DNA from 3 places in the Streptomyces sp. NPDC051909 genome. Region 1 is predicted to be linked to each of the others. Evidence: riboswitches for the same ligand, from Rfam matches in the RefSeq annotation. Region 1 holds a riboswitch; each other region holds the start of a gene.
What was found. A riboswitch is a leader RNA that binds a small molecule or an ion and turns the genes downstream of it on or off. The one in region 1 is predicted to bind cyclic di-AMP.

Region 1 (10,111 bases):
GCCGCGACGCGGCGTCGGCCATGGTGCAACACCTCCGTGATCTCGTGCCCCAGAAATGCTCGTCACCATGGGAACACCGTCGGTAGGCGATGCCATCCCGCCGCGTGCGTAAACAGCGTGAAAAACACGCGAAGGGCCGTCCGCACCACGGATGGCGGACGGCCCTTTTACGGCCTTGCGTGTGTACTACGGGTACTGCCGGTGCTGCTGGTACTGCTGCGGGGACCTACGAGGTCAGGAGGCCTTGGCCTTCTCCTGCGCCGGGGCGGCCGGCGCCGGGGCGGGCTTGGCCGCCTCGTAGAACTCCTCGCGGGGGGTCTCCATGGCGCCCAGGGAGACGACCTCGCGCTTGAGGAACATGCCGAGGGTCCAGTCGGCGAAGATGCGGATCTTGCGGTTCCAGGTCGGCATGGCCATGCCGTGGTAGCCACGGTGCATGTACCAGGCGAGCCGGCCCTTGAGCTTGATCTTCATCTTGCCCATGACGATCATCGCGACGCCCTTGTGCAGGCCGAGACCCGCGACGGCGCCCTTGTTGGAGTGCGAGTACTCCTTCTGCGGGAAGCCGCGCATGCCGGCCACCACGTTGTCGCCGAGGACCTTGGCCTGGCGCAGGGCGTGCTGGGCGTTCGGCGGGCACCAGGCGCGCTCGGGCGGGACGCCGGCCTTGATCGCGGCCAGGTCCGGGACCTGGGCGTTGTCGCCCGCGGCCCAGACGTAGTCCATGCCCTGGACCTGGAGCTTCGGGGTGGTGTCCACGTGGCCGCGGGGGCCGAGCGGCAGACCGAAGCGGGCGAGCGCCGGGTTCGGCTTCACACCGGCGGTCCACACGATGGTGCTGGAGTCGACCTCCAGGCCGTTCTTCAGCACGACGTGGCCGTCGACGCAGGAGTCCATCGACGTCGAGAGGTAGATCTCGATGCCGCGGCCCTCGAGGTGCTCCTTGCCGTACTGGCCGAGCTTCGGGCCGACCTCGGGAAGGATCTTGTCGGCGGCGTCGACGAGGATGAAGCGCATGTCCTCGCGCTTCACGTTCGTGTAGTACTTCGCCGCGTCACGGGCCATGTCCTCGACCTCGCCGATGGTCTCCGCGCCGGCGAAGCCGCCGCCCACGAAGACGAAGGTCAGCGCCTTGCGGCGGACCTCCTCATCGGTCGTCGAGTCGGCCTTGTCGAGCTGCTCGAGGACGTGGTTGCGCAGGCCGATGGCCTCCTCGATGCCCTTCATGCCGATGCCCTGCTCGGCGAGACCGGGGATCGGGAAGGTGCGGGAGACGGCACCCATCGCGATGACCAGGTAGTCGAACGGCAGCTCGTACGCCTCGCCGACGAGCGGCGCGATCGTGGCGACCTTGCGGTCCTGGTCGATGGTGGTGACCCGGCCGGTGAGCACCTCCGCACCGCGCACGACGCGTCGCAGCGGGACGACGACGTGACGCGGGGAGATGCTGCCGGCGGCGGCTTCGGGGAGGAAGGGCTGGTAGGTCATGTACGACCGCGGGTCGACGACCGTGACGGTCGCCTCGCCGAAGCGCATCTTCTTGAGGATGCGCCGAGCTGCGTACAGGCCTACGTACCCACCGCCTACTACGAGGATCCTGGGACGCTCCGTGGTGCTCATGCATCCGAGTATCCACCCCCTCGGGAGGGGTGGCTCGTGCGCCCCTTCACAAGGTTGCGGGGGACCTCTGCTACACTCCGCCGCCCACGTGACCCAGGTCATGGTCCAGCAAAGGAACCACGGCGTGGGGAAGAGCGTTGTTCACCCCTTGTGAACTGGACCGGAGAGCCTTCCTTAACGCTGAACCGCAGGGCACGTTCACACGATGGAAACAACGAGCGAAGTGGCCTCCGTGCCTGCGAAAGGGCCCCGCGCGGCCCCTCGGAGGGACCAAAGGCCCTCCAGGTGCTCCCACAGGGCCCTTTTCCTTGTGAAGAACTTCACGAACCTTTTGGCGAAGGGTCCCTCCAGGGGCCCTCGGAGGGTCTCCGGAGGCCCCTCGCAGGCCTCTCACAGGGGCTCATAGCCGGCCGCTATGCGACGGATAGCGCGATCCCATCGAGGATGTCGTGCTCGCTGACCACGACCTCGGCGGCGCCGGTGCGCTCCATGATCTCGGCGAGGACCAGCGCTCCGGCGACGATCACGTCGACCCGCCCGGGGTGGATCACCTCGATCGCGGCGCGCTCGTCGTGGGTGGAGCCGAGCAGCCGGGCGACCACCTCGTCGACCTGCGCGCGGGAGATCCGGGAGTGGTGGATGCGCTCGGAGTCGTACTCCGGCAGGCCGAGGGCCATGGCGGCGACCGTGGTGACCGAACCGGCCAGACCGACCAGGGTCTCGGCCTCGGTGATCGGCACTGTCTCGGCGGCCAGGTCCATCGCCGCGCGCACGTCGGCGCGGATCGCGGCGACCTCGTCGGCGGACGGCGGGTCGTGCCGCACATGCCGCTCGGTGAGCCGGACGCAGCCGATGTCGACCGAGCGGGCGGCCTCGACGTGCCTGTTGCCGACCACGAACTCGGTCGAGCCGCCGCCGATGTCCACCACCAGGCGCCGGTCGGTACCGTGCAGCTCGCCGGTCGCGCCGATGAAGGAGAACTCGGCTTCCTGGTCGCCGGTGATCACCTCGGGCTCGACGCCCAGGATCCCGACGACTCCCTTGACGAAGTCCTCGCGGTTCTCGGCGTCGCGGGAGGCGGAGGTGGCGACGAAGCGCAGCCGGTCCGCGCCGACACCGAACTCCCTGATGACCTCGGCGTACTCGCGGCAGGCGACGAAGGTCCGCTCAAGCGCCTCGGGCGCGAGTCGGCCGGTCTCGTCGACGCCCTGGCCGAGCCGGACGATCGTCATCCGCCGGTCCAGCTCGACGAGCTCGCCCGTGGCACCCGCGCCGGAGGCGCTATCGGGCACAGCCAGGTCGGCGACGAGGAGGCGGATGGAGTTCGTACCGCAGTCGATTGCCGCGACCCTGGTCACTTCCCCTCCCCACCCTCGTCGTCCTTCTCCGCGCACGGGTTCACACACGGCCCCTTGGCCCACCACTCGGGCAGCATCGCGAGGGCCTCGTCGCCGAAGGGGTTCACGCCGGGGCCGGCGGCCAGCGAGTGGCCGACGAGCACGTGCAGGCACTTGACCCGGTCGGGCATGCCGCCGGCCGAGGGGAAGCCCTCCAGGACCTCGATGGCGTCGCGGCGCGCGATGTAGTCCTCGTGCGCGGCCCGGTAGGCGGCGGCGAGCTCGGGGTCGGTGGCGAGCCGGGCCTGCATCTCCTTCATGACCCCGTTGGCCTCCAGGGTGCCGATGGCGGAGGCGGCGCGCGGGCAGGTCAGGTAGTACGTGGTCGGGAACGGCGTGCCGTCGGGCAGCCGCGGCGCGGTCTCGACGACGTCCGGGTTACCGCACGGGCAGCGGTGCGCGATGGCGCGCAGGCCGCGGGGCGGCCGGCCGAGCTGGGCCTCGAACGCGGCGACGTCCGCGTCGGTGGGCTCGGTGCGTTCGGTCTGCGGAGGGGGCGTTTCCATCATCGATCCTGGTTGCTCAGTGGCGGTCGGCGTTGTCGACGCCGTCCCACAGGTTGTCGTACCAGGGGCGGTCGTCCGCCGCGTCCTGGTCGGTGCGGGGCCGGTGCTCCGCGTCGGGGTCGTTCACGGTGAACCCGGTCTCGCCGGGCATCACGTAGTGCAGGTGCTCGCGGGCGAGCCGGCGCACATAGGCCGGGTCCTGGAGGCGGGCCTTCTCGTCCCGCAGCTCCTCGACCCGCTTCGCCGCCTCGGCGGCCTTGCGCTCCTGGTCGGCGATCTCGCCCTGCTGGGAGACGTACTGCCGCATCGGGTAGGCGAGCGCCACCACGAGCGAGCAGACCACGAGGGCCAGGAAGGCCGCGCGGCCGGTGAGCCGGGAGCGGCGGGCCTGGCGGCGGGTCTGGGAGCGGTAGACACGGGCGGCGGTCTGCTCGCCGAGCAGCCTGATCCGGGTCGCGGTCGAGAACCGGTCCCGGTTCTTCACGGCCATGTCCTGCGCCTCCCCGTCCGTCGTGCGCCCTGGTCAAACGTGCGTCCCCGCACACGGTACGGGACCGGGTGCGGGGACGTACGGAAGCTGCCTTACGGAGAGGCTCAGCCCTTGAAGCGCGGGAAGGCGCTGCGGCCGGCGTAGACCGCGGCGTCGTCGAGGATCTCCTCGATGCGCAGCAGCTGGTTGTACTTGGCGACGCGCTCGGAGCGGGCCGGGGCGCCGGTCTTGATCTGGCCGCAGTTGGTGGCGACGGCGAGGTCGGCGATGGTGACGTCCTCGGTCTCGCCGGAGCGGTGGGACATCATGCACTTGAAGCCGTTGCGCTGGGCCAGCTCGACGGCGTCCAGGGTCTCGGTCAGGGAGCCGATCTGGTTGACCTTGACCAGGAGGGCGTTCGCGGAGCCCTCCTCGATGCCGCGGGCGAGGCGCTCCGGGTTGGTGACGAAGAGGTCGTCGCCGACGAGCTGCACCTTGCCGCCGAGCTTGTCGGTGATGACCTTCCAGCCGGCCCAGTCGTCCTCGAACAGCGGGTCCTCGATGGAGACGAGCGGGTACGAGGCGACGAGCTCCTCGTAGTACTCGGTCATCTCGGCGGCCGAGCGGGACTTGCCCTCGAACTCGTACAGGCCGTCCTTGTAGAACTCGGAGGCGGCGCAGTCGAGCGCGAGCGCGATGTCCTTGCCCGGGACGTAGCCGGCCTGCTTGATGGCCTCCAGGATGAGGTCGAGCGCGGCGCGGTTGGACTCCAGGTTCGGGGCGAAGCCGCCCTCGTCGCCGAGGCCGGTGGACAGGCCCTTGTCCTTCAGCACCTTCTTGAGGGTGTGGTAGACCTCGGTGCCCCAGCGCAGGGCCTCGGAGAAGGACTCGGCGCCGATCGGCGCGATCATGAACTCCTGGATGTCCACGTTGGAGTCGGCGTGCGAGCCGCCGTTCAGGATGTTCATCATCGGAACGGGCAGCAGGTGCGCGTTCGGGCCGCCGAGGTAGCGGAAGAGCGGCAGGTCGGAGGCCTCGGAGGCGGCGTGCGCCACGGCGAGGGAGACACCGAGGATGGCGTTGGCGCCGAGCGAGCCCTTGTTCTCGGTCGCGTCCAGGTCGAACATCGCCTGGTCGATCAGCCGCTGCTCGGTGGCGTCGTAGCCGACGAGCTCCGGGCCGATCTGCTCGATGACGGCGAGGACGGCCTTCTCGACGCCCTTGCCGAGGTAGCGGTTGGGGTCCCCGTCGCGGAGCTCAATGGCCTCGAACGCACCGGTGGAGGCACCGGAGGGAACGGCAGCACGGCCGGTGCTGCCGTCGTCGAGGCCGACCTCGACCTCGACCGTGGGGTTGCCTCGGGAGTCCAGGATTTCCCGGGCTACGACGACGTCGATGGACGGCACGAGCATCTCCTTCTGGGATGTGACGCTGGTTGTGACGCATGCGGCAAGGTCTCGTTCGCCTTGCGACAAGAGCCTAACCGGCTCGGGGCCTCCGGCCAGCCGGGCGCCCGCCCCCTGGGACGAAAAAGGACCCGAGGGCATGCATAGAGGGACGAAAGACCCCGGTTACCTACGAGTACGAAACCGGCCCGGAGCGGGATGCTCCGGGCCGGCCTCTCGGTCACCGCGGGGAGGGCGGGGGAAGGGGACGACCGCCGGACCGTCCCCGTCCTTCCTTACTTCAGGTGGAGCTGCTGACCCGGGTAGATCAGGTCGGCGTCCTGGACGATGTCCTTGTTCAGCTCGAAGAGCTTCGCCCAGCCGCCCTTGACGTGGTGCGCCTGGGCGATCTTGCTGAGGGTGTCGCCGGAGACGACCTTGTACTCGCCGTCGCCCTTCTCGACCTTCTTGCCGGTCGGGGTGGTGACGGTCTGCTTCGGAGCCGGCTTGGCCGCGGGCTTCGGCGCGGTGCGCTGCTCGCTGCGGGTGGTCGGCTGCTCGGCGGTGCGCTTCGGGGCCGGGGCCGGGGCCGCGGCCTCGGCGGAGCCGCCGTCGTACGAGGCGCTGGAGAGGCCCACGCCACAGCTCGGCCACGCGCCCTTGCCCTGGCCCGCGAGGACCTTCTCGGCGACGGCGATCTGCTGGGACTTCGACGCGAGGTCGGCACGCGCGGCGTAGGCGGTGCCACCGAACGCGGCCCAGGTGGAGTTGGTGAACTGCAGGCCACCGTAGAAACCGTTGCCGGTGTTGATGGCCCAGTTGCCGCCGGACTCGCACTGGGCGACGGCGTCCCACTCGGAGCTGGTGGCGGCCGAGGCGGAGCCCGCGGTCATCAGCGGGGCGGCGACGGCGACGCCGGCCACGCCGACGAGCGCGACGGCGCGGGTGGCCTTGGAGGCACGACGGTGTTTGCCCTTGCCGGAAAGCAGCATGGAAGTTCTCCTCACCGACGCCTACGAGGTGAGCTGTCGGGTTCGGGCGAGTGAGTTGCCCGGCCGCGTGTCCTAGCACGCGGCTTCACCCCAAGCCGATCGTCGGCCGTCTGTCTCAACGGCCGGGGCCGGCACTTACCTTGGGTCCCCCGCTCCTGCCTTCGGCGCTTGCGCGACGACTGTTCCCATCGGTCGGCGGCAGGATTCGGCGTACCGGCGACGGGGCCCGCGGTGGCGAGCGGTGACGACCGTAGACATAGACCCGGGAGAAGTTCAAAGACCATCAACCCGGAAAAATCGCCCCTACTTGCATTCCGTCAGGCCCCGTTTGCGCAGGTGGGGAGTGCGGCGAGCAAAGTTTGCGGACGTGACACGCCAGTTCGGCAAGAGAGACCCATGTCTCACTTGGACAGAACCGGACATTCAGCCGCGAACTACTCCTGGGCGCTGCCGAGTCCGAGCCCCAGCTCAAGGCTCTGACCAGGGAGGATGAGGTCGGGGTCGGAGCCGACCGTCTCCTTGTTGGCGTCATAGAGGGCGGACCAGCCGCCGTGGAGACCGTTGTCCCGCGCAATGCCCGACAAGCTGTCACCCGGCTTGACGGTGTATTCGCCCGCCTTGTCCGAGGTGCCCGAATCGCCCGCCCCGGGATCACTGGTCGCGTCACCCTGCGCACCGTCAGCGGGCGCGGCATGGCGTCCGGAATCGACAGTGCCGTCCGTTACGCCCGTGTCATCTGCCGCGGCGTCACCCCGGTGCTTGCCGGTGCCGGGCGTGGCCGCATCCGAGGCGCCAGGCGTTCCGGGTGTTCCAGGCGTTCCGGGCGTGCCCGGCAGAAGGGATCCATCCGGCGTTCCGGGCATACCGGGCGTTACGGAGCTGCCGGGGGTCGCGGGCGCGGCGGGGGTCGCCGGGGTGGCGGGCGCGGTCGTGGACCCGGGGGCGGCCGGCGTGCCGGTGGAGGGGGTGGCGGGGGTCGCCGGAGTGGCCGTCCCGGCCGAGGGGCCGGCGGTGGTGCCGGTGCCGGCCTTGCCGGAGCCCGTGGCGGGCAGGCCGTCGGTGCGGTTGGACTCCGGCGCCGGGCCGGTGGACTCCTCGGGCGTGACACCCGGACCCGGGTCGACGGCCGGCGTCTTGCCGTCCTTCTTCAGGCCGGCGATCGGCGCGCAGGTGGCCCACTGGTCGTCACCGGCCATGAACGCCTTCTCCGCGACGGCGATCTGCTGGGCCCGGCTCGCCAGGTCCGCGCTCGGCGCGTAGGCCAGGCCGCCGTGCCGCTCCCAGCTCTCCTGGGTGAACTGCAGGCCGCCGTAGAGCCCGTTGCCGAAGTTGGCGCTCCACGCGCCGCCCGACTCGCACTCGGCCACCCGGTCCCAGGTCTGGGCGTCGGCGGCGGAGGCGGAGCCGGTGGCGAGCAGCGGCAGCGCCATGGCCGAGCCGGTGACTCCTGCCGCGACGACGAGTGCGGGGGCCTGGCGGGGTCTGCGGTGTCGTCCGTTCCCGGAGCGCATGCGGAGTGCCTTTCGCGTGACTGCTGAGACTGCGGGTGAACGTAGCGGCATTCGAACGCACGTCACAAGTCGATGCAGGGCAGATCACGCGAAGATCACAGTATTGATGGTCCGTCAGTTACGCGTGGCTTTGTGGGAAGCACTGAACTCCACCGGAAGCGTGCGCAGGCCACGCATGATGAGCCCACCGCGCCACCGGAGTTCCGCCGGATCGGCCCCAAGTCGCAGGTCCGGCAGGCGAGTCAGGAGCGTCGCCAGCGCCGTCTGCCCTTCGAGGCGCGCCAGCGGGGCGCCCAGGCAGTAGTGGATGCCGTGCCCGTACCCCAGGTGCTGGTTGTCACGGCGCGCCAGATCCAGGGTGTCCGGCATGTCGAACCGCGCCGGGTCGCGGTCCGCGGCCGCGAGGACCACCAGAACCGGGTCGCCGGCCGGGATGTCCTGCCCGCCGATGCTCAGCGCCTCGGTCGCGAACCGCCAGGTCGCCAGCTCCACCGGCCCGTCGTAGCGCAGCAGCTCCTCGATCCCGGTCTCCAGGAGTCCCGTCTCGCCCGCCGCGACCGAGTCCTGGAGCCGGCGGCGCTGTTCGGGGTTGCGCAGCAGCGCGTACACCCCGTTGCCGATCAGGTTGACCGTGGTCTCGAAGCCGGCGAAGAGAAGGATGAAGGCCATGGCGGCGGCCTCGTTCTCGGTGAGGTGCTCGCCGTGGTCCGAGGCGCGGATGAGCCCGGAGATCAGATCGTCCCCCGGCTCCTCCCTCTTCTTGTGGATGAGCTCCGCGAGATAGCCCCGCATCTTCTTCACCGACCGCGCGACCCCGCCGCGCGGCCCGCCACCGTGCCGGATCATCATCCCGGCCCAGTCGCGGAAGTCGTCCTGGTCCTCGGCGGGCACGCCGAGCAGGTCGCAGATCGCGTAGATGGGGAGCGGGAACGCGAACTCGTGGATGAGGTCGGCGCTCCCCCTTTCCACGAAGCCGTCGATGAGCCGGTCCGTCAGCTCCTGCACCCGCGGTGCGAACTCCGCGACCCGGCGCGGGGTGAACGCCTTCGACACGAGCCGGCGCAGCCGGGTGTGGTCCGGCGGGTCGATGTTGAGCAGGTGCGTCATGAGCTCGGCCTTGCGCTCGCCCGGGATGCCCGTCTTCCCCTTGGCGTGCGCCGGCTCGTCGTGGTGCGCCGGGTTCTTCGAGAGCCGCTGGTCGGCAAGCGCCTGCCGGGCGTCCGCGTACCGCGTCACCAGCCAGGCCTCGACCCCGCTGGGCAGGGTGGCCCGGTGCACGGGCGCGTGCTCGCGCAGCCAGGCGTACGCCGGGTACGGATCGGTGGCGAACTCCCAGGTGAAGAGCTCGGGGGCGGGGGTCGACGGCTGCTCGTGCATGACCCGACCGTAACCGGCCCGCCGACGGCTCACTCGTTTGGCGGACCCTCTCACGTTCCTGGTGGGTAGGCTTACCGTACGCGCCAGACTCCGTCGCATGGGAGCGCTGATGAGTGCCGCAGCCGATGATGAGCGGGCAGAGCAGTACGCATTTCCGACGCCGCCGGCCGGTGGGTGGACTGCGGACGACCTCGACCGGATTCCGGGTCTCCCGCCGCACACCGAGCTGATCGACGGAGGACTGTTCTTCGTGAGTCCGCAGACCTACTTCCACATGGCCACGACAGACCTGTTGGTGAGCACGCTACGGGCGCAGGCACCAGCGGATCTCGATGTCGTGCGGGAGATGACCACCAAACTGGGGGATCGGGACCGGCCGGAACCCGATCTGATGGTCGTCCGCCTCGGCGCGGACGACCCCGATCAGACCTGGTTCAAGCCCGAGGACATCGTCCTGGCCGTGGAGATCGTGTCCACCGAATCTCTCGAACGTGACCGGGAGATCAAGCCCCGTAAGTACGCCGCTGCGCGCATCCCGCACTTCTGGCGGGTGGAGAGGAACGACGGACAGCCCATCGTGTTCGTGTACGAGCTCGACCCCGCGACCAACATGTACGCGGTCACCGGCATCCATCACGACCGGCTCAAGGTCACCCTCCCGTTCGAGATCGACATCGATCTCACCGCCGTGAACCGGCGGCGGGGTGCTCAGGCCTGAGCACACCATCGCCCCGGAGGTCCTGGCCCCCGTCCTGACAGACTTCTTCCGAAGCTGACACACGACGGGCCGACCGCGCCGGAGAATGCCGAAGTCCGCCCGTGCGGTGACACCGCCTGGCTTAGATTCACCGCGT
Region 2 (10,111 bases), on a different contig from region 1:
CGGGCTCTACAACACGGTCTGCGGGATCGGCATCACCCTGGGGAACCTGGGGACGGGCGTGCTGCTCGACGCGACCGGCTGGTCGGCGGCGCCGTGGCTGGTGCTGTGCGCGGTCGGGCTCGGCTGCGCGGCGGCGATGGCGGCGCTCGCCCGGGGCGGGCGGCTCGCGGAGCGTCCCGCCGTACGCCAGTCGGCCGAGGAGGAGTCGCCGACCCCTACGGGCTGACGGACCCTGGGGTGGTCCCGGTGCTGTCCCTGGCCGGGCGCACCAAGGTCCAGGGAGAGCACAGGTGGCGCGAGCAGCGGGAGCGCCGGGCGGGCCCCGGGGCGGGCCGGGGGGCGACGACCCCGGCTCGTACCGCGGCGCCCGGCGCTTCCTCCGGGCGCTGCCGCCGTTGATCCTCTGCACCGGGGTCGCCCTGGACCTGGCGAGTCCGCCCACGTACTCGGCGGCACCGATGCTCGCCGCGGCGCCGCTGATCGCGGCCCCCTTCTTCTCCACCCTGATCACCCTGATCACCGGCGTCGCCGCCGTCCTCGCGAGCGTCGGTCTGCTCTTCTACAACAGGACGGCCGACCAGATCCCCGCGCTCACCGGGACGCTGACGGTTCTCACGGTCTCGGCGCTCGCCGTGCTCATCAACCGGGTGGTGCGGCGCAGCGGGGAACGGCTGGCCTCGGCCCGGGTGATCGCCGAGACGGCGCAGAAGGCCGTGCTGCCGGCGCCGGCCGAGCGGATCGGCGGGCTGCAGATCGCGGCGCGGTACGAGGCGGCGCAGGCGGACGCGTTCATCGGCGGCGATCTGTTCGCGGTCCAGGACACGCCCTTCGGGGTACGTCTGGTGGTCGGCGACGTACGGGGCAAGGGGCTCGACGCGGTCGAGGCGGTGGCGGTGGTCATCGGCGCCTTCCGGGAGGCGGCCGAGCACGAGGCGACCCTGGAGGGGGTGGCGGAGCGGCTCGAACGGGCGCTGGCCCGGGAGGGCACGCGGCGGACCGGGCTCGATGCCTTCGAGGGGTTCACGACGGCGGTGCTGGCCGAGATCCCGGGCGGTGACCGGGTCGTACGGGTGGTGAACCGCGGGCATCCGGAGCCGCTGCTGCTGCACGTGGACGGCGGCGTCGAGCCGTTGCTGCCGAGCGAGGCCGCACTGCCGCTGGGCATGGGGGAGTTGGCGGTCTGGCCGGACCGGGTGGACGTGACCCCGTACCCGCCGGGCGCGACGCTGCTCTTCTACACGGACGGTCTGTCGGAGGCGCGGGACGCGGCGGGCGCGTTCTACGACCCGAAGGAGCGGCTCGCGGGGCGGATCTTCCCCGGGCCGGAGGAACTGCTCGACGCGCTGGTGGCGGACGTGCGGCGGCACACGGGCGGGGACACGACGGACGACATGGCGCTGCTCGCGGTGAGCCGCCCGGCGGCGGGCCAGCCGGAACGGCGCCGGACGATGCCGGTGGTGCCGGGCGACGACGGGTGATGCGGGGCGACGACGGGTGATGCGGGGCGACGGCAGGGTGATGCGGGGCGACGGCAGGGTGATGACGGGGTGATGACGGGGTGTAGCCGAAGGGTCTCCCTCCGATAACAATTGACGTGGCGTCAGATTCCTCGTGCGAACGGCTGTGTTTCTGAAGGGCGTTCAACTCGGGCGATTCCCTCCCAATCCAGCTAATGATCAAGAGGAACAGCTTGGAATCGGAGGGTCGCGTCTATTAACGTTCGATAACGCAGCGCGGTCGTCCCAGCCGTCGCAAGAGACGGCACCGTGCGCGTGCGCCGAATTCCGCAAGGGAACCGGGGAACCACCACTTGGGGTGAATCGGGCCCCACCGCACTCGTGCGGCAGGCCCGTAGGAGACCTTCCTGCTCCGAACCCGTCAGCTAACCCGGTAGGCGAGAAGGAAGGAAAGGAGAGCGCCTCCGTGGCGTCCAACACCCCTGCTCCGCAAACCCCCTTCGCCTCCTACGACGCCGCCGGCCAGGTGGGCGCCCTGGACGGGGGCACGGAGGAGTGGAACCCCACCGAGGACTCCCTGCGGGCGCAGAACCGCTCCGGCGGACGCCACCGTGTCGTCAAGCAGCGCTCCAACTTCGCGCGTTCCTCCACCGTGCTCGGCGTCGGTGTCATCGCCGCCGTCGGTGCCGGCGGCCTGGCCACCGCGCAGCAGAAGCCCCCGGTCTCGATAGCGCTCCCGGACGTCGACCTGCCCGACGCCTCGGACCTGCCCGGCGTCGGCGAGCTGATCGGCTCCGACGACGACAAGACCTCCGACACCGCGGGCAACGCCACCCAGCCGCTCACCGCGCTGACCTACACCACCAGCGAGACCGCCCCGCAGGGCGCCGGCGGCGAGGAGGCCGGGACGCAGACGGCGACCGCCGACGCCGGCGAGGCGCTCCGCGCCCGCATCCTCCAGCAGGCCGAGCAGCAGCAGGCCGCCGCCGACGCCGCCGAGAAGGAGGCCGCGGAGAAGCTCGCGGCCGAGAAGGCGGCGGCGGAGGCCCAGGCCAAGGCCGACGCGGCGGAGAAGGCGGCCGCCGAGGCGAAGCGGAAGGCCGAGGAGGAGGCCGCGGCGAAGGCCGAGGCCGAGCGCCTGGCCAAGCTCGCCGCCAGCTACGCGCTGCCGACCTCCTCGTACACGATCACCTCCACCTACGGCCAGGCCGGCTCCATGTGGTCCTCCGGCTACCACACCGGTCTGGACTTCGCCGCCCCCACCGGCACCCCGGTCAAGGCGGTCCACGGCGCCACCGTGAAGTCGGCCGGCTGGTCCGGCGCCTACGGCTACCGGATCGTCCTGGAGCTCGAGGACGGCACCGAGATCTGGTACTGCCACCTCTCCTCCATGACCGTCGGCGTCGGCCAGTCCGTCGGTACCGGCGAGACCATCGGCCGCGTCGGCGCTACCGGCAACGTCACGGGCCCCCACCTCCACCTGGAGGTGCACACCCCGTCCGGCGACGGCATCGACCCGGCGGCCTGGCTGCGCGACAAGGGCCTGTCCGTCTGAGGGCCGGTCTCTCCGGGGGCCGGTCTCTCTGAGGGACAGCGGCGCGGAATACCGGTGGCGGCCCGCGGAGTTGATCTCCATATGAGCTCTCTGCGCCGCCTCGGCACCTCCGACCTGCACGTCTTCCCGCTCGCCCTCGGCGGCAACGTCTTCGGCTGGAGCGCCGACGAGGCGCAGTCCTTCGCCGTGCTCGACGCCTACGCCGCCGCCGGCGGCAACTTCGTCGACACCGCCGACGTCTACTCGGCCTGGGCCGAGGGCAACGAGGGCGGCGAGTCCGAGACGGTGATCGGGCGCTGGATGGCCTCCCGCGGCAACCGCTCCGACATCCTCGTCGCCACCAAGGTCGGTGCCCACCCGGGCTTCAAGGGCCTGGGCGCGACCAACATCAAGGCCGCCGCCGAGGAGTCGCTGCGCCGGCTCGGCACCGATCACATCGACCTCTACTACACCCACTTCGACGACGAGTCCGTGCCGGTGGAGGAGATCGTCACCGCCCTGGACCAGCTGGTGAAGGACGGCAAGGTGCGCGCCGTCGCCGCCTCCAACATCTCCCCGGAGCGGCTGCGGGCCTCGCTCGACTTCGCCGAGGCCGAGGGCCTCGCCCGTTACGTGGCGCTCCAGCCGCAGTACAACCTGGTCTCCCGCGACACCTACGAGGGCCCGCTCCGCGACGTCGTCGAGCAGCGCGGCCTCGCGGCCGTGCCGTACTACGGCCTCGCGGCCGGATTCCTCACCGGCAAGTACCGCGCGGGCAGCACCGTGGACAGCGTCCGCGCCGCCGGTGCCGGCCGGCATCTGGAGACCGAGCGCGGTCGGCGGGTGCTCGCCGCCCTCGACGCGGTCGCCGAGGCCCGTGGTGCCGAGCTCGCCACCGTCGCCCTCGCCTGGCTCGCCTCCCGCCCCACCGTCGCCGCGCCGATCGCCTCGGCCCGCACGGTCGAGCAGCTCCCGGCCCTCGTCGCGGTCGCCGACCTGGAGCTCACCGAGGCCGAACTCGCCACGCTCACGGAGGCGTCCGCGGTCTGAGGGACCCGGGGGCTTTGAGGCCGGTGTCCGCTAGCTCCGGTACGGGTTGAAGCCGCCGTAGTCCAGGTACTGCGGCGGCGACCACACCCGACCGGTCGCGCGGGCCGCGTACGTCAGCGCGGGTGAGGCCACCTGGCGGCGCTGCCACAGGTGGTGCAGCAGCTCCTGCTCGCGGGCGGTGAAGTCCTGCGGGACCTGCCCGCGGCGGGCCCGGTGCCGGAGGAAGGCCAGGGTGGTGGCGAAGGCCTCGTACTCGCCGACGGCCTGCGCGCCCGGCTTGCCGAAGGCGCGGGCCGCATAGCCGCGGGCCATCGAGCGGGCCCGCATGGAGGAGAGCGCGAGCGGTTCGTCGAGAGCGAGCCAGCCGGCCGTCGCGTAGGCCGGGAGCTCGCCGGATATCGTCCGCAGCTCCTTCTGCCGGCTCCATATCGCGAGCCAGGTCACCAGGCCGAAGACCGGCACCATGAACATGCCGTAGACGAGGACGAAGGCCAGCGGGTGGAAGGTCGCCGAGCCGTTCCACAGGGCGTGCAGGCCCATCGCGAGGAGCAGACCGGCCAGTGGCAGCAGCCACAGCCGGGTGCGGCGGAAGCGGGCGCCGGCCGGGAGCAGCGCGGCGAAGCCGAGGCCGAGGCCGGTGAGCGAGGTGAACAGCGGGTGCGCGAACGGGGACATGATGACCCGCGCGAAGAACGTGGCCATCGTGGTGCCGAGACCGCCCGAGCCGACGTCCTGGTCCTCGCCGAACGCGTTGCCCAGATAGAGGATGTTCTCCGTGAAGGCGAAGCCGGTGGCGGTGAAGCCCGCGTAGACCAGGCCGTCGACCGGGCCCGTGAAGTCCTTGCGGCGGAAGAGGAAGAGCAGCAGCACCGCGGCGCCCTTGGCGGTCTCCTCCACGACGGGTGCGACGGCGGTCGCGCCCAGCGACTCGGCGGAGCCCGGGTCGGCGGTGGCGCTGCTGATCCACTCCACGGCGAAGGAGTTGGCGAAGATCGCCACCAGCGTCGAGGCGAACGCACCCCAGGCGAGCGCGAACAACACGTTCTTCCACGGGGCCGGCTCGACCCGGTCGAGCCAGCGGAACGCGAGGACGAGCAGCGGCACCGGCAGCACCGCGAGGCCCAGACCCACGAGGAAGCCCTCGGTGCCGGTCTCCTTCCGCACGATCGCCAGGATCACCAGCGCGCACAGCGCGAGCACGGTGATCACGGCGATCAGCCGGACCAGCCGGCTGCGCCAGACCCTGCGTGGCTTGTAGCGCCACTTGGACCGCTCCGGCACGGCGGCGAAGTCCGGTTGCTCGCTCTCGAGCGCGGGCACGGGAGCGGGCGCGGGGACGAACGCCCGGCGGGGGGCGCCCGCCTGCGCGGGGACGGAACCGGGCTCGGCGACCGGACCCGTGGCGGGTCCGGTGGCGGGTCCGGCAATGCGATTCGACGACACGCAACGACCCTAACCAGCGGCACCGACAGCGGCGAGGGGGTTCTTCCAGCCTGTGGACAACTCGCCACGGTCCCCGGTGCGGGGGCTACTTGCGGTGGAACAGCAGGTCGTGGACGACGTGTCCCTTGTCCAGGCCCTGGCCCTCGAAGCGGGTCAGCGGCCGGAATCCGGGCCGGGGCGCGTAGCCGCCGTCGGCCTGGCTGTTCTCGAAGTCGGGGTGCTCGGTCAGCACCTCCAGCATCTGCTCCGCGTACGGCTCCCAGTCCGTGGCGCAGTGCAGCAGCCCGCCCTTCGCGAGCCGGGGCGCGAGCAGCGTGAGGAACTCCGGCTGGATCAGGCGACGCTTGTGGTGGCGGCTCTTCGGCCAGGGGTCCGGGAAGTAGACCCGGCAGCCGGCGAGGGACTCCGGCGGGAGCATCTCGCGCAGCAGGATGATCGCGTCGCCGTTGGCGACCCGTACGTTGGTGAGCCCGTTCCGGTCGGCGAGGCCGAGCAGATTGCCCTGGCCGGGGGTGTGGACGTCCACGGCGAGGATGCCGGTGCCGGGGTCGGCGGCGGCCATCTGCGCGGTGGCCTCGCCCATGCCGAAGCCGATCTCCAGGACGACCGGCAGCCCGCCGAACATCTCGTCCAGGTCGAGCATCCGCTTGCCGTCGATGTCGAGGCCCCAGTCGGGCCAGCGCTTCAGCAGGGCCTCGGCCTGGCCGGCGGTGACGCGGCTGCGGCGCGGCTGGAAGCTGCGGATCCGCCGCTCGTAGTGCGAGCCCGCCGGATCCGCCAGCGGGCCCTCGCCGGGCGCGAACCGCTGGCTGCCGAGCCGTACGACGCGCTCGTTGGCGCGCTGCTCGCGCTGCTCGCTCTCTCCGGCGGGGTCGGAGGCGGGGGCCGCCGGGGCGGTGTGCGGGGTGTTCTCAGGCTGCTCAGACACAATGCCCCGATTCTACGGGGCAGGGCGGGGGCCCTGCCGGGGCGGCGGGACCCCCGCGAGCCCCGCGGCCCCGCGCGAGCCCCGCGGCCCCGCGCGGGCCCAGCGGCCCAGGAGCCCGGTCCGTCCTACAGCTGGGCCAGCGCCCGGCCCGCGACCTCGCGGCCGATGGGCAGCGAGGCGGTCGCCGCCGGGGAGGGCGCGTTGAGCACGTGCACGGTGCGGGTGGACTCGCGGATCAGGAAGTCGTCGACGAGGGTGCCGTCCTTCAGGACGGCCTGGGCCCGCACGCCGGGGGTGGTCCGGCGCAGGTCGCGCTCCTCGACGAGCGGCAGCATCCGCCGTACCGCCTCGGTGAAGGCGCGCTTGGACAGGGAGCGGTGCAGCTCGCCCGCTCCGTAGCGCCAGTGCTCCCGGGCTATGGCCCAGCTGCCGGGCCAGGCCAGGGTGCCGGCGAGGTCGCGCGGGCGGACGACCGACCAGCCGTAGCCCTCGCGGGCGAGCGCCGGGACCGCGTTCGGCCCGACGTGCACGCCGCCGTCGATGCCACGGGTCAGATGGACGCCGAGGAAGGGGAAGGCGGGGTCGGGCACCGGATAGACCAGACCGCGGACGAGGGAGGGGTCGGTCAGCTCGTAGTACTCCCCGCGGAAGGGGACGATCCGCATCTCCGGGTCGTCGCCGGCGAGCCGCGCCACCCGGTCGCAGTGCAGGCCCGCGCAGTTCACCAGGACCCGGCCGCGCACCACGCGCCCGGCCGCGGTGCGCACCGCCACGCCCCAGGGCCGGCGGTCGACCTGAGCGACCGGGGAGCCGTAGAGGATGCGGGCGCCGGAGGCCTCGGCCAGCTTGGCCGCCACCTGCCCGTAGTCGACGATGCCGGTGGTGCCGACGTGGATCGCGGCCAGGCCGCGCACCCGCGGTTCGTACTCGGTGATCTGCGCCGGGCCGAGCTCGCGCACCGGGATCCCGTTCTCCCGGCCGCGCTGCACGAGCGCGTGCAGCCGGGGCAGCTCCTCGCGGCCGGTGGCGACGATCAGCTTGCCGGTGACCTCGTGGGGGATGCCGTACTCCGCGCAGAACTTGACCATCTCGGCCGCGCCCTCGACCGCGAAGCGGGCCTTGAGCGAGCCGGGCCGGTAGTAGATCCCGCTGTGGATCACGCCGCTGTTCCGCCCGGTCTGGTGGCGCGCCGGGGCGTGCTCCTTCTCCAGGACGGTGACCCGGGTGCCGGGCGCGGCGCGCGTGATCGCGTACGCGGTCGACAGACCGACGATCCCGCCGCCGATCACGAGCACGTCACAGTCGTAGCGGTCCGACCTGGACACCAGCGCCACCTCCCACCCCTGATAGTGCACTGGCCCACTGACATCCCGGCTAAACCGACCGCACCGTGGGACGAGTGTCACGCCGGTGCGGGCCGGTTCGGGGCCGTGCGGGGCCGTTCGTGCCGGGCCGTGCGTTCCGGACGGGTCATGCCGGGGTCACGAGCAGCGGGCGGGCCCGCTCGCGCAGCTCCATGACGCGGGGCTCGTCCCCGTACGGTTCGAGCCGGTGCAGCAGGTCCCGTACGTATTCGGTGGTGCGGGCGGAGGAGATCCGGCCGGCCACCTCCACCGCACGCGTGCCGGCGGCACAGGCGGCGTCCAGGTTGCCGGACTCCAGCTCGGCGACCGCCGACACCACGAGCCGCAGGCCGTGCGAGCGGACGTACTCCTCGGTGGGCCGGGACAGCGCCTGCTCGGTGAAGCGGCGCACCTGCCGGGGCAGCTTCAGATCGCGGTAGCACTCGGCGGCGTCGGCGCAGAACCGGTCGTACGTGTAGAAGCCGAGCCAGCTCGGGTCGGGGTCGCCCTCGCGGGAGCGCTCCAGCCAGCCCTCGGCGGCCTTGAGCGCGGCGGCGGCCGCGGTGCCGTCGCCGGCCTTGGCGTGCGCGCGGGCCTCGACGAGCCGGAAGAAGGACATGGTGCGGGCGGTGGCCAGGCCCCGGTTGCGTTCGAGGGCGGCCTGGGCGAGGTCGACGCCCTCGTCGGCGAAGCCCCGGTAGGTGGCCTGGAGCGACATGGAGGCCAGGACGTAGCCGCCGAGCGGCACGTCGGCGGCGGCGCGGGCGAGCCGCAGCGCCTGGATGTAGTAGCGCTGGGCGGCCTCCTGCTGGCCGGTGTCGAAGGCCATCCAGCCGGCGAGCCGGGTCAGCTCGGCGGTCGCGCCGAACAGGGCGCGGCCGACCTCGTCGGAGTACGAGCCGAGCAGCAGCGGTGCGGCGTCCACGCGTAAGCACTCGGGGACCATGGAGGAGCGCCAGTCGCCTCCGCCGTACTTGGAGTCCCAGCGGCGGGCGTCCTCGGCGGCCTCGCGGAGCTTGGCGACGTCGCTGTGCCCCACGCGCGCGTGCTCCGCGTTCTCGGCCGCGCCGGCGGCGGTCGGGCCCGGGCCGGCGGCCGGTGCGGGATGCGGCGCCGGGCGCTCGACCGACGGGTCGGCGGGGGTGATCAGCCAGCGCGAGGCGGGCGTCGCGTAGGCGCTCACCGAGAAGGAGCCCGCGAGGGACTGCCATATGCCGCCGCCGCGCCGGCCGGCGAGATCCAGCCGGTACAGGTCGGTGGCGGAGCGGACCGCCTCGCCGACGTCGCGCGGGAAGGCGAGGCCCACCTCGGGCGCCGGGTCGGCGTCGGCGAGCCCGATCTCGTGCAGCGGGACGGGCCGGCCGAGTTTCTGGCCGATGGCGGCGGCGATCAGATGGGGGGCGGCGCCCTGCGGCACCATCCCCTTGGAGACCCACCGGGCCACCGAGGTCTTGTCGTAGCGCAGTGTCAGGCCCCGCTGCGCACCGAGATCGTTGACGCGCCGGGCGAGCCCGGCATTGCTGATTCCCGCGAGGGCGAGAACCGTGCCGAGCTTTTCGTTCGGCCCGCGTTGCTCCCTGGACATGACGCCACCCCTCGACAACGACACCCGGACGCCGCCACGACGCCGGGCATAGGCGTGCGGCATTCGTAAGCACAGCGTAGTTCGCCGGATCCCGACCGTTAAGGGGCGGTGTTCCGTATGGCGAGATTGTTGTGGGATGGAATGAGCGGCGGTCCGTTCCGGGTCGCTCGTGCTCCCGCCGTGTGGCCGTGCGCCCGGCCGTGCGCTCTCGTCCGGCACCCGGGGGAGCGCTTCCATGAGTGCTGCGTGGGTCGGCCCACTTGGCCGAGGACCGATGTCCCGGACCGGGTGGGCTGGGGGACACCGCCGCCCCAATCCCCGCGGGCGGCGGACGGCTCCGGGAGGCGTCCGCCTCCCGGACTGTCGAACAAACCCCCGCCCCGCCGGGCAGTTGAGATTGGCCGAATTCCGATGGTTCGGTGAGTCGTCTCAACTGGCCCATGCCAGGGGCGCATTCGCGCTTGTCGCGATGCGACCCGTGACACCCCCTGTGCGCCGTTGTCATGGCAGCATGTCCTCCACTCGACCTTTGTGGAGGCGGCGATGCGGTGGCTGGTGGGCTGGAGCAGTGTCGCCGCGCGCTTCGGCGCCACGCCCACGGCGCCGCCCGGCTCCCCGGGATCGGCCGGCGCGGTCGGCGACCCCGCCGAGGGGCGCACGGTGCACCCGGTGGGCGCGCAACTCCTGTGGGGCGACCCCGACCCGCTGTGGGCGGTCGGCGACTGGCGGCCCGACGAGGTGCGCCTGGTGGACATCGACGCGCAGACCCGG
Region 3 (10,111 bases), on a different contig from region 1:
TCCTCATCTTACGGTCTGTACGTCCTGTACATTTTTTACAGAAGGAGGAGCGTCATGCACGACAGCACGCGGAGCACCATGCGGTACGTCCTTCCGGAGTTCACCGAGCGCACGAGCTTCGGAACCCGCACCCTCGACCCCTACTCCAAGCTGCTCCAGGAGCGGGTCGTCTTCCTGGGCACCCCGATCGACGAGACCTCGGCCAACGACGTCATCGCACAGTTCCTGCACCTCGACTACGCCTCACCCGGCCAGGTGATCAGCCTCTACATCAACTCCCCCGGCGGCTCGGTGAGCGCCATGACCTCGGTGTACGACACGATCCGCACGGTCTCCTGCGAGGTGGAGACCACCTGCCTCGGCCAGGCCGTCGGGCCGGCCGCGGTGCTGCTCGCGGCGGGTTCGCCCGGCCGCCGGCTGGCCCTGCCGGGCGCCCGGATCGTGCTCCAGCAGCCCTCGATCGACGAGCCGTTGCAGGGACAGCCCAGCGATCTCGACCTCCAGGCACGGGAATTGCTGCGCCAGCGCGAGCTGATCGCCGGAATGCTCGCCGCCCACAGCGGTCGGGACCGGGAGCGGATCGACACCGACCTGGACCGCACCACCGTGCTCGACGCGCCGGCGGCCCTCGCGTACGGCTTGGTGGACCACGTCGTTCGCAGCCGCCGGGCGTCCGCCGGCGCCGGGGAGGAGTGAGGCCGCCGTGGTGCCGGAGCTGCCGCCGCTGCCCGCGCTGACGCGCGCCGAGGGCGAGTTCGTGGACGCGTACCTCGAAGTCGTCGATCTGCTGGGGAGGATCAATCCATCCAGGACCTCGCATACCTATGGGGCGCTGCGCGCGGCCCAGGCCCTGGTCGGACGGGCGACGGCGCTCCGGGACGCGCTGACGCTCATGCATCTGCGGGGCGAGAGCGAGGTGCACGTGGACACATTGGCGCGTGCGCTAAGGGTGTTGGACGGTGAGCGGCGCTCGGGCCGCGTCACCCTGCCCGGGGAGAGGGCGAGTTGACACCTGAGCGTGTCGTGTCGAGGTCCACACGGGGCACGGGGACCGCAGAATCGCTCCCCCTTTCGGCGTAGTCGACGAATCGACATGGAGCTCAGGTGAGTTGCGCAACAGGTGTACGCATCTGGCGGAATCGGGCGTCCTGTCGCTGGTGAACGGCTCGTGGGCCAAACCTCTGACGATCGCGAAACCTGACTGTCCACCCGAATGGATCAGTCGTGAGGAGCCTCACATATCGCCGTTTCGGCTCGGTTTTCGCCCTCGGTGTGGGTCAAGATCCCTGTCGACGACAAGCCCCCGCCACCCACGGCGGGGCGGTCCGGGCGGACGCCGAGTCCTGCCGCCGTCCCGGACGTCTGGTCGACAGGAGTGGACCGGCAGGAGTGGAGGACCCGAGCAACACGGGCCGCCCGAGCAGTACGGGGCGACCCTCGGGGTGAAGCCGCAGCCGCGGCCGGGCATCTTCGCCAGCCCGAACCCGACAGGTCATCCTTCGCAGGCGGCTGACGAAGGGTTGCGCATGACTGCGCAGATGCATGTCCCGTCCCTGCTGTCCCGGGCCGGAGCCGTCTCGGCTCTCACCCTCGCCGCCGTCGGCGGCACGCTCCTCGCACCGGGAGCGGTGCCAGAGGCCCAGGCGGCGACCTCCTACGCGGGCAAGGCGCTGAACGTCGCCGCCTCCAAGAAGGGGGCGCCCTACAAGTACGGAGCCGCCGGCCCCAGCCGCTTCGACTGCTCGGGCCTCACGCTCTACTCGTACAAGCAGGCGGGCAAGACGCTGCCCCGCACCGCGCAGCAGCAGTACAACAAGACCCGGCACATCGCCGCGTCGAGCCGGCAGGTGGGCGACCTGGTGTTCTTCCACTCCCGCGGGAGCGTGTACCACGTCGGGATCTACGCGGGTAGCAACAAGATCTGGCACTCACCCAAGACCGGGTCCTGGGTGAAGCTCGACAAGATCTGGACCTCGAAGGTCTACTACGGCCGGGTCAAGTGACCCGCCCGGACCGCCGGGAGGTCGGGCCCGCGCCGGCGGTACCGGACCGCCGGGAGGTCAGGCCTGGGTCAGCGCAGCCGTCCACGGCAGGTTGATCCACACCGTCTTGCCGCCCTCCGCCGTCGGGGTCACCGAGAGCCGGCCGCCCGCCTCCTTCGTCAGGGAGCGGATGATCACCATCCCCCGCCCGTTGTCCTGCTGCACGGCCGCCGGAAGGCGGCGCGGCCAGCGGGGGTGGCTGTCGGTGACCCCGATGTGCAGCTGCTCGTCACGCTCCAGACGCACGTCGACGGTGAAGGTGGGCGACTGGCCGAAGGTGTGCAGCACCGCGTTGGTCGCCAGCTCCGAGACGATCAGCCGGACGGCGTCCGCCGTGTCGGTCGCGCCGTCGAGCCCCCAGGAGGCGAGCACCTCCGCGACGTACCGCCGCGCGGCGGAGACCGAGGCGGGGTCGCTCGGCAGCGTGACGGTTGCTTCCTGGTGGTCTGCCATGCGACGCCGTCCTTCTCCCACCGGGCCACGCCCGGAATGCACTGCGCGTCAGCCTGCCACCGAAGTCACCGCGCCGTGCGCCGATCCACCAGATATACGGATATCTGTCGCCCGAAGCGGTGAACCGTCCGACGGGCGACCGGATCGCCCGCTCGTCAGAGCGCGCCGGGCGGGGCCGTCCGTACGATCGTCGCCACCGCGCGCTCGATCTCCGCGTCGGTGAGGTCCGCGCGGGCCGTCAGACGCAGCCGGGAGATGCCGTCGGGCACCGACGGGGGCCGGAAGCAGCCCACGCCGAGGCCGAGTTCGCGGCAGTCGGCGGCCCAGCGCAGGGCCTCCTCCGGGCCCGGGGCGCGTACCGAGACGACGGCCGCGTCGGGGCGCGCGGCGGTCAGTCCGGCGGCGGTGAGCAGCCGGTGCAGGGTCAGGGCGACGGTGCCGGCGCGGGCCGGGAGGGCGGGCTCGGCTCCGATGAGGCGCAGGCTCGCGAGGGCGCCGCCGGCCGCCGCGGGGGCGAGTCCGGTGTCGAAGATGAAGGTACGGGCGGCGTTGACCAGGTGCTCGATCACCCGGGCCGGGCCGAGCACCGCGCCGCCCTGGCTGCCCAGGGACTTGGACAGGGTGAGGGTCGCGACCACGTCGGGGTCACCGGCGAGGCCCGCCTCGTGGAGGGTGCCGCGCCCGCCGTCGCCGAGCACGCCGAAGCCGTGGGCGTCGTCGACGACCAGACCGGCTCCGTGCTCGCGGCAGGCGGTGGCGAGAGCGGCGAGCGGTGCCCTGTCGCCGTCCACCGAGAACACCGCGTCGCTGACCACGAGGGCCGGGCGGCCGGGGTGGGCGGCCAGCGTCTTGGCGACCGCCCGCGGGTCGGCGTGCGGCACGACCGTCGTCTCGGCCCGGGCCAGCCGGCAGCCGTCGACGATGGAGGCGTGGTTGTCGGCGTCGGAGACGATCAGGCCGTCGCGCACGGACAGCGCGGTGAGCGCCGCCAGGTTGGCCGCGTAGCCGGAGGAGAAGACGAGCGCCGCCTCGAAGCCGCAGAAGTCGGCGAGCTCCCGTTCGAGCCGGGCGTGCAGCCGGGTGGAGCCGGTGACCAGGCGCGAGCCGGTGGCGCCGGCGCCCCAGCGGAGGGCGGCCTCGGCGGCGGCCTCGGTGATCTCGGGGCGGCGGGTCAGGCCCAGGTAGTCGTTGCTCGCGAGGTCGAGGAGTTCGGACTCGGCGGCGCGGGGCCGCAGCGTGCGCACCAGTCCGGCCGCCGCGCGCTGCCGGGCCGCCGTCTCGGTCCAGTCGAAGGCGGCCGGGCGCGGGCCCGTCCCCGCGGCGGGGTCCGACGGGTCCTCGGCATACGGCGGCATGGCGGGTCCTTTTGTAGGCAGCGCACAGACCCTAACCGGAACCGGCCGAGGTCAGGATGTGGCCATGCACACACCTCGATCGGCGTCGTTTGTTCGGATCCTCCTTGGCCAGGGGGTGTGCCGTAGGCCAGGATCAGCCCTTATGGACCTGCTGAACACGCTGGTGGAGAAGGGGCTGCGGCGCGAGTCGCCGACCCGTGAAGAAGCGCTCGCCGTGCTGGCGACCTCCGACGACGACCTGCTCGATGTGGTGAGTGCCGCCGGCAAGGTGCGCCGCCAGTGGTTCGGGCGACGGGTGAAGCTCAACTATCTCGTCAATCTGAAGTCCGGCCTGTGCCCCGAGGACTGCTCCTACTGTTCGCAGCGGCTCGGCTCGACCGCCGGGATCCTCAAGTACTCCTGGCTCAAGCCCGACGAGGCCTCGGCCGCGGCGGCGGCCGGTGTCGCGGGCGGCGCCAAGCGGGTCTGTCTGGTGGCGAGCGGCCGCGGGCCGACGGACCGGGACGTGGAGCGGGTCGGCAGGACCATCGAGGCGATCAAGGAACAGAACGAGGGCGTGGAGGTCTGCGCCTGCCTCGGGCTGCTCTCCGACGGCCAGGCCGAGCGCCTGAAGGAGGCCGGCGCCGACGCGTACAACCACAACCTGAACACGTCCGAGGGCACGTACGGCGAGATCACCACCACCCACACCTACGCGGACCGGGTGGACACCGTGCAGAAGGCGCACGGCGCGGGTCTGTCCGCCTGCTCGGGTCTGATCGCGGGCATGGGCGAGACCGACGAGGACCTGGTCGACGTGGTGTTCGCGCTGCGCGAGCTGGACTCGGACTCGGTGCCGGTCAACTTCCTCATCCCCTTCGAGGGCACCCCGCTCGCCAAGGAGTGGAACCTCACCCCGCAGCGCTGTCTGCGGATCCTCGCGATGGTGCGGTTCGTCTGCCCCGACGTGGAGGTCCGGATCGCGGGCGGCCGCGAGGTGCACCTGCGGTCCATGCAGCCGTTGGCCCTGAACATCGCGAACTCGATCTTCCTGGGCGACTACCTGACCAGCGAGGGCCAGGCCGGCAAGGCCGACCTGGACATGATCGCGGACGCCGGCTTCGAGGTCGAGGGCGCGGGCACCACCACGCTGCCCGCACACCGGGCGGACGTCGCCGCCGCGGCGGCGGGCGCGGGCTGCGGCTCGCACGCGGAGGCCGGGGGCGGCTGCGGCTCGCACGCGGAGGCCGGGGGCGGCTGCGGTCCGTGCGGCGGGCACGCCGGGACCACCGAGCAGGACGCGGCGGCCGAGGACGCGGCGGCCCCGGCCGACGCGTCGGGCGCGCGCACGGACCTGGTGGCGGTGCGCCGTCGCGGCGCCGGTACGGACCTCGCGCCGAATGCGTGACACCGGGACCACCGAACTCCTCGCCCTGGACCGGGCGCACGTCTGGCACCCGTACGGCCCGATGCCCGGCCGTACGGAACCGCTGGTCGTCGCGTCCGCGTCCGGGGTGAGGCTCCGGCTCGCCGAACCCGCCGAGGGGCACGCCGAGTTGGTCGACGGCATGTCCTCCTGGTGGTCGGCCGTACACGGCTACAACCACCCGGTGCTCAACGAGGCCGCGCGCGGCCAGCTGGACCGGATGAGCCATGTGATGTTCGGCGGGCTCACCCACGAACCGGCCGTGCGGCTCGCCGCCCGCCTGGTGGAGATCACCCCGGAGCCGCTGCGGCACGTCTTCCTCAGCGACTCCGGTTCGGTCTCGGTCGAGGTCGCCGCGAAGATGTGCCTGCAGTACTGGCGCTCGCTCGGCCGGCCGGCCAAGCGGCGGCTGCTGACCTGGCGGGGCGGCTACCACGGCGACACCTGGCAGCCGATGTCCGTCTGCGACCCCGAGGGCGGCATGCACGAGCTCTGGTCGGGGGTGCTCCAGAAGCAGGTCTTCGTGGACGCGCCGCCGGCGGAGTACGAGGAGTCGTACGCCGAGGGGTTGCGCGAGGCGATCGGGCGGCACGCCGACGAGCTGGCCGCGGTGATCGTGGAGCCGGTGGTGCAGGGCGCGGGCGGCATGCGCTTCCACAGCCCGGAGTATCTGCGGGTGCTGCGGGAGGCCTGCGACGCGCACGACGTGCTTCTGGTCTTCGACGAGATCGCGACCGGCTTCGGGCGCACCGGCGCGCTGTTCGCCGCCGACCACGCCGGGGTCTCCCCCGATGTGATGTGTCTCGGAAAGGCGCTGACCGGCGGCTATCTGTCGATGGCGGCCACGCTCTGCACGAGCCGGGTCGCGGACGGCATCTCGCGCGGCGAGGTGCCGGTGCTCGCGCACGGCCCGACCTTCATGGGCAATCCGCTGGCCTCCGCCGTGGCCCTGGCCTCGGTGGACCTGCTGCTCGGCCAGGACTGGCAGGTCGAGGTCAAGCGGATCGAGGCGGGACTTCGCGAGGGTCTCGCCGAGGCCGCCGCGCTGCCCGGGGTCCGGGACGTGCGGGTGTTCGGCGCGATCGGCGTGGTCCAGCTCGACCACGAGGTCGACATGACCGCCGCCACCCGCGCCGCCGTCCGCGAGGGCGTGTGGCTGCGCCCGTTCCGCGACCTGATCTACACGATGCCGCCGTTCGTGACGGGCGACGAGGACGTGGCGCGGATCTGCGCGGCGGTCCGGGCGGCGGCCGCGGCGGGCTGAGCGGCTCCGCGGGTACGTACAAGGAAAGGCTCCACCCCCATGACCGTCATCGTCGTCACCGGCACCGGCACCGAGATCGGCAAGACGATCGTGACCGCCGCGCTCGCCGCGGTGGCCACCGCCGCCGGGCGTTCCGTCGCCGTGCTCAAGCCCGCCCAGACCGGCATCGCGCCGGGCGAGGCCGGGGACGCCGACGAGGTCGTGCGTCTCTCCGGGGCGGTCACGGGGGCGGAACTGGGCCGGTTCCCCGAGCCGTTGGCGCCGGGGACCGCGGCCCGGCGGGCCGGGATGGCGCCGGTGCGGCCGGACGAGGTCGCCGAGGCGGCCCGGAAGCTGGCGGAGGAGCACGACCTGGTGCTCGTCGAGGGCGCGGGCGGGCTGCTCGTGCGCTTCGACGAGGACGGCGGCACGCTCGCGGACGCGGCGGGGCTGCTCGGCGCGCCGGTGCTCGTGGTGGCGCCGGCCGGGCTCGGCACGCTCAACTCGACCGCCCTGACGGCGGAGGCACTGCGTGCCCGGGGCATCGAGCAGCTGGGCGTGGTGGTCGGCAGCTGGCCGGCCGACCCCGGCCTCGCCGCCCGGTGCAACCTCGCGGACCTGCCGGAGGCGGCGGGCGCGCCGCTCCTCGGCGCGATCCCGGCGGGCGCGGGCGCGCTGTCGCCGGAGGCCTTCCGGGCGGCGGCGGCCGGCTGGCTGGCGCCTGAGGTGGGCGGCGTCTGGGACGCGGCGGAGTTCGCCGCGACGGCGCCGCTCTGATCTCCTTACCCTGGGCGGCATGCGACGCGCCCGTGTTCAGGAAATCGTCTTCGACTGCGCCGGTCCGGCCGCCCTCGTGCGGTTCTGGGCGGCGCTCCTCGGCGGGGCTCCGGTCGACCGGAGCCCCGACTGGTCGTACGTCGACCCGCCGGGGTTCGTACGGATCGCCTTCCAGCGGGTGCCGGAGGGCAAGGCGGTGAAGAACCGCCTCCATCTGGACGTGGAGGTGGCCGATCCGGCCGCTGCGGCGGACGAGGCGCTGGCGCTCGGGGCGCGCCGCTCCGGCGGGATCGTGACCGACGAGCAGGGCTCGTTCCAGGTGATGCACGACCCGGAGGGCAACGAGTTCTGCTTCGTGACGGGGTAGGCGGGTTCGCGGGGGTGGGTTCGGTGACGGCCCGAGGTCGTCGACGAGGGGATTCCGTCGCTCGGCACCTTCGTGCTGAACGCGGCCTTCTGGAACCCGGTACTGCTCGCCCGCGAGGTGACCACCACGGCCGCGCTGACCGGCGGCCGGCTCGAACTCGGGCTCGGCGCCGGTCACGTACCGGCCGAACACGAGCGCGCGGGCATCCCGTTCCTGCCGCCGCGCGAGCGGGTGGACCATCTGACCCGGGTGGTCGAGGAGTCGGCGGAGCCGCTGAAGGGCGCCGAGGGCACGCCGCGAGTCGGTCTGACGATCGGCGGCAACGGCGACCGGGTGCTGCGGCTCGCCGCCCGGCACGCCGATGTGATGGCCTTCTCCGACGGCCGGTTCGCGCTGCCCCCCGGGGGCCGGCCTCGGACAGTGTCCGACGCGATCAGAACTCCGTCGCCGGACAGGCCGACGCTCTGCTTGACTCACCCCATGAGCGATCTTCACATCCGCCACGCCACTCTCTCGGACATCGACACCGTGCTGCGGTTCTGGCGCGACGCCGCGGAAGGAACGAGCATCAGCGACGACCACGACGGAGTGACCCGGCTCATCACACGAGACCCCGAAGCCCTGCTCCTCGCAGAGCGCGACGGCCTCCTCGCCGGAACCGTCATAGCCGGCTTCGACGGATGGCGATGCTCCGCCTACCGACTGGCCGTACACCCGCACCACCGCCGGCAAGGCATCGCCACCGCCCTGCTGGAAGCCGCCGAACAGCGCTTCGCCGCCCTGGGCGGGCGGCGCGTCGACGCCATGGTCCTGGAAGCCAACGAACAGGCCCACCGCACCTGGGCCGCCACCGGCTACCATCGCGAGGACCACTGGCGACGCTGGGTCAAGCCCCTGTAGACGATGCCGGTGAGCAGCGGGGATTCGACGCCGGACGGCGTCAGTCGGGCTTCCGGAAGCCCCAGCGCCGCCGCGGGCGCGCCCTCGGCTCCTTGAACAGCTGACCGCCGAGCAGCTTGGCGGCCGTCATGTCGCCTTCGGCCGCGGCCCGCCTGTACCACTGCTCGGCCTCTGCCTTCCGCCCGCTGTGGAACAGCAGGAACCCCAGGTTGACCATGGAGGTGACGTCGCCCGCCTCGCCCGCACGCCGCAGCCACGGCTCGGCCTCCCGTAACCTGCCGCTCTCGCAGAGCCGGGCGGCCAGCGCGATGACGGCGAGGGGGTGACCGGCCTCGGCTGCCCGCCGGAACCACTGCTCGGCCTCGTCGGCCCGCCCGGTGTTCTGCAGCAGCACGCCGAGGTCGTACCGGGCGCGGACGAACCCCGCGTCCACGGCGCGGCGGTACCACTGCTCGGCCTCCCGCATACGGCCGGCCTTGTAGAGGAGCGTCCCGAGGTTGCTCATCGCAACCGCGTCACCGGCCTCGGCGGCCCGTCGCAGGAACGGTTCCGCTTCGTCCGCGCGGTTGTTCTCGTACAGGACGACGCCCAGGGTGCCGGCGGCCCGCAGATGGCCCGCCTCCGCCGCCCGGCGGAACCACCGCACAGCTTCCTGGGCCCGCCCGGTGGACTCCAGGGTCAGGCCCAGCTGGTACATGGCGGCGGTCTCGCCCGCCTCGGCGGCCTTCCGCAGCCACGGCTCCGCCTGGGCTCCCCGGCGCGACTTGGCCAGCAGCTCGCCGAGCAGGCCCATGGCCGTGACGTCGCCGGCGCGGGCGGACCGCTCCAGCCAGGGCTCGGCCTCCTCGGCCCGGTCCCGGGTGAGCAGGGCGCCGGCGAGCAGGACGATGGCCGTGGGGTGCCCGGTTTCGGCGGCTCGCCGCAGCCAGGGCTCGGCCTCGTCCATCCGGTCGGCCCGCTCCAGCAGATGTCCGAGGTCGATCATCGCGGGTACGTGGCCGGCCTCGGCCTCCTCCCGGTAGACCCGCTCGATCTCCTCCTGCGCGTCGGGCCCGCCGCCTGCCCCCTTCGCCTGCCGCTTGGCCGCGGCCAGGCGCATCTCGGCGGCCTCCTCGCCCCGGCCGAGTCGCTCCAGCAGGTCGGCGGCGAGCGCGTAGCCGCCCATCAGGTCGGGGGTGAACGATTCCGGGTCCCGTTCGGCGAGCTCACGGTAGGCACGGACCGCCCGGGCCGCCGCCACGAGCCCGTCGTCGAGCTCGGTGTTCAACGACGACCTGACGAACGCGTACCCCCACAGGGCACGGGCCAGCTCCGGGAGGTGGGCTTCGGGGTCCGACCCGACCAGCTCCTCGGCCAGGCCGACGGCCCACCGCGAGCAGTCCAGGGCGTCCTCGCGCCGATCGGCCTGGGCGAGGAAGCCGGCGTGGTTGCGCAGGGCCGCGACCAGGCCGGGACGGTGCGCGTCGGGGGTCTCGTCGGCCAGCCTGTCCCAGACGTCGATGGCCTGCTGAGAGCAGACCAAGGCATCCTCGACCAGCCCGAACCTCCACAGGTGGCCGGAGTGGGCGG

Region 2: linked by a shared signal. The riboswitch ahead of AB0M18_RS27310 (M23 family metallopeptidase) and the one ahead of AB0M18_RS31605 (transglycosylase family protein) in region 1 are both predicted to bind cyclic di-AMP.
Region 3: linked by a shared signal. The riboswitch ahead of AB0M18_RS19415 (C40 family peptidase) and the one ahead of AB0M18_RS31605 (transglycosylase family protein) in region 1 are both predicted to bind cyclic di-AMP.

The regions. Positions count from the first base shown of each region.
Region 1 covers NZ_JBFAYA010000029.1:53,096-63,206, forward strand. The annotation lists gene AB0M18_RS31575 (cyclopropane-fatty-acyl-phospholipid synthase family protein) at 1-22, opposite strand, end outside; gene AB0M18_RS31580 (NAD(P)/FAD-dependent oxidoreductase) at 235-1,620, opposite strand; gene AB0M18_RS31585 (Ppx/GppA phosphatase family protein) at 2,034-2,978, opposite strand; gene AB0M18_RS31590 (DUF501 domain-containing protein) at 2,975-3,523, opposite strand; gene AB0M18_RS31595 (septum formation initiator family protein) at 3,540-4,013, opposite strand; gene eno (phosphopyruvate hydratase) at 4,118-5,404, opposite strand; gene AB0M18_RS31605 (transglycosylase family protein) at 5,674-6,369, opposite strand; cyclic di-AMP (ydaO/yuaA leader) riboswitch at 6,373-6,546, opposite strand; gene AB0M18_RS31610 (transglycosylase family protein) at 6,804-7,880, opposite strand; gene AB0M18_RS31615 (cytochrome P450) at 7,995-9,257, opposite strand; gene AB0M18_RS31620 (Uma2 family endonuclease) at 9,355-9,975, shown strand; gene AB0M18_RS31625 (globin domain-containing protein) at 10,110-10,111, shown strand, end outside.
Region 2 covers NZ_JBFAYA010000019.1:98,707-108,817, forward strand. The annotation lists gene AB0M18_RS27300 (MFS transporter) at 1-226, shown strand, start outside; gene AB0M18_RS27305 (PP2C family protein-serine/threonine phosphatase) at 387-1,478, shown strand; cyclic di-AMP (ydaO/yuaA leader) riboswitch at 1,766-1,912, shown strand; gene AB0M18_RS27310 (M23 family metallopeptidase) at 1,924-3,012, shown strand; gene AB0M18_RS27315 (aldo/keto reductase) at 3,094-4,041, shown strand; gene AB0M18_RS27320 (PrsW family intramembrane metalloprotease) at 4,072-5,361, opposite strand; gene trmB (tRNA (guanosine(46)-N7)-methyltransferase TrmB) at 5,570-6,412, opposite strand; gene lhgO (L-2-hydroxyglutarate oxidase) at 6,538-7,737, opposite strand; gene AB0M18_RS27335 (MFS transporter) at 7,883-9,340, opposite strand; gene AB0M18_RS27340 (asparagine synthase-related protein) at 9,884-10,111, shown strand, end outside.
Region 3 covers NZ_JBFAYA010000011.1:119,639-129,749, reverse strand. The annotation lists gene AB0M18_RS19425 (ATP-dependent Clp protease proteolytic subunit) at 55-696, shown strand; gene AB0M18_RS19420 (hypothetical protein) at 704-1,009, shown strand; cyclic di-AMP (ydaO/yuaA leader) riboswitch at 1,404-1,523, shown strand; gene AB0M18_RS19415 (C40 family peptidase) at 1,527-2,003, shown strand; gene AB0M18_RS19410 (ATP-binding protein) at 2,061-2,495, opposite strand; gene AB0M18_RS19405 (8-amino-7-oxononanoate synthase) at 2,651-3,850, opposite strand; gene bioB (biotin synthase BioB) at 3,993-5,237, shown strand; gene AB0M18_RS19395 (adenosylmethionine--8-amino-7-oxononanoate transaminase) at 5,230-6,519, shown strand; gene bioD (dethiobiotin synthase) at 6,559-7,275, shown strand; gene AB0M18_RS19385 (VOC family protein) at 7,295-7,642, shown strand; partial or broken gene AB0M18_RS19380 (LLM class flavin-dependent oxidoreductase) at 7,715-8,005, shown strand; gene AB0M18_RS19375 (GNAT family N-acetyltransferase) at 8,123-8,542, shown strand; gene AB0M18_RS19370 (tetratricopeptide repeat protein) at 8,583-10,111, opposite strand, start outside.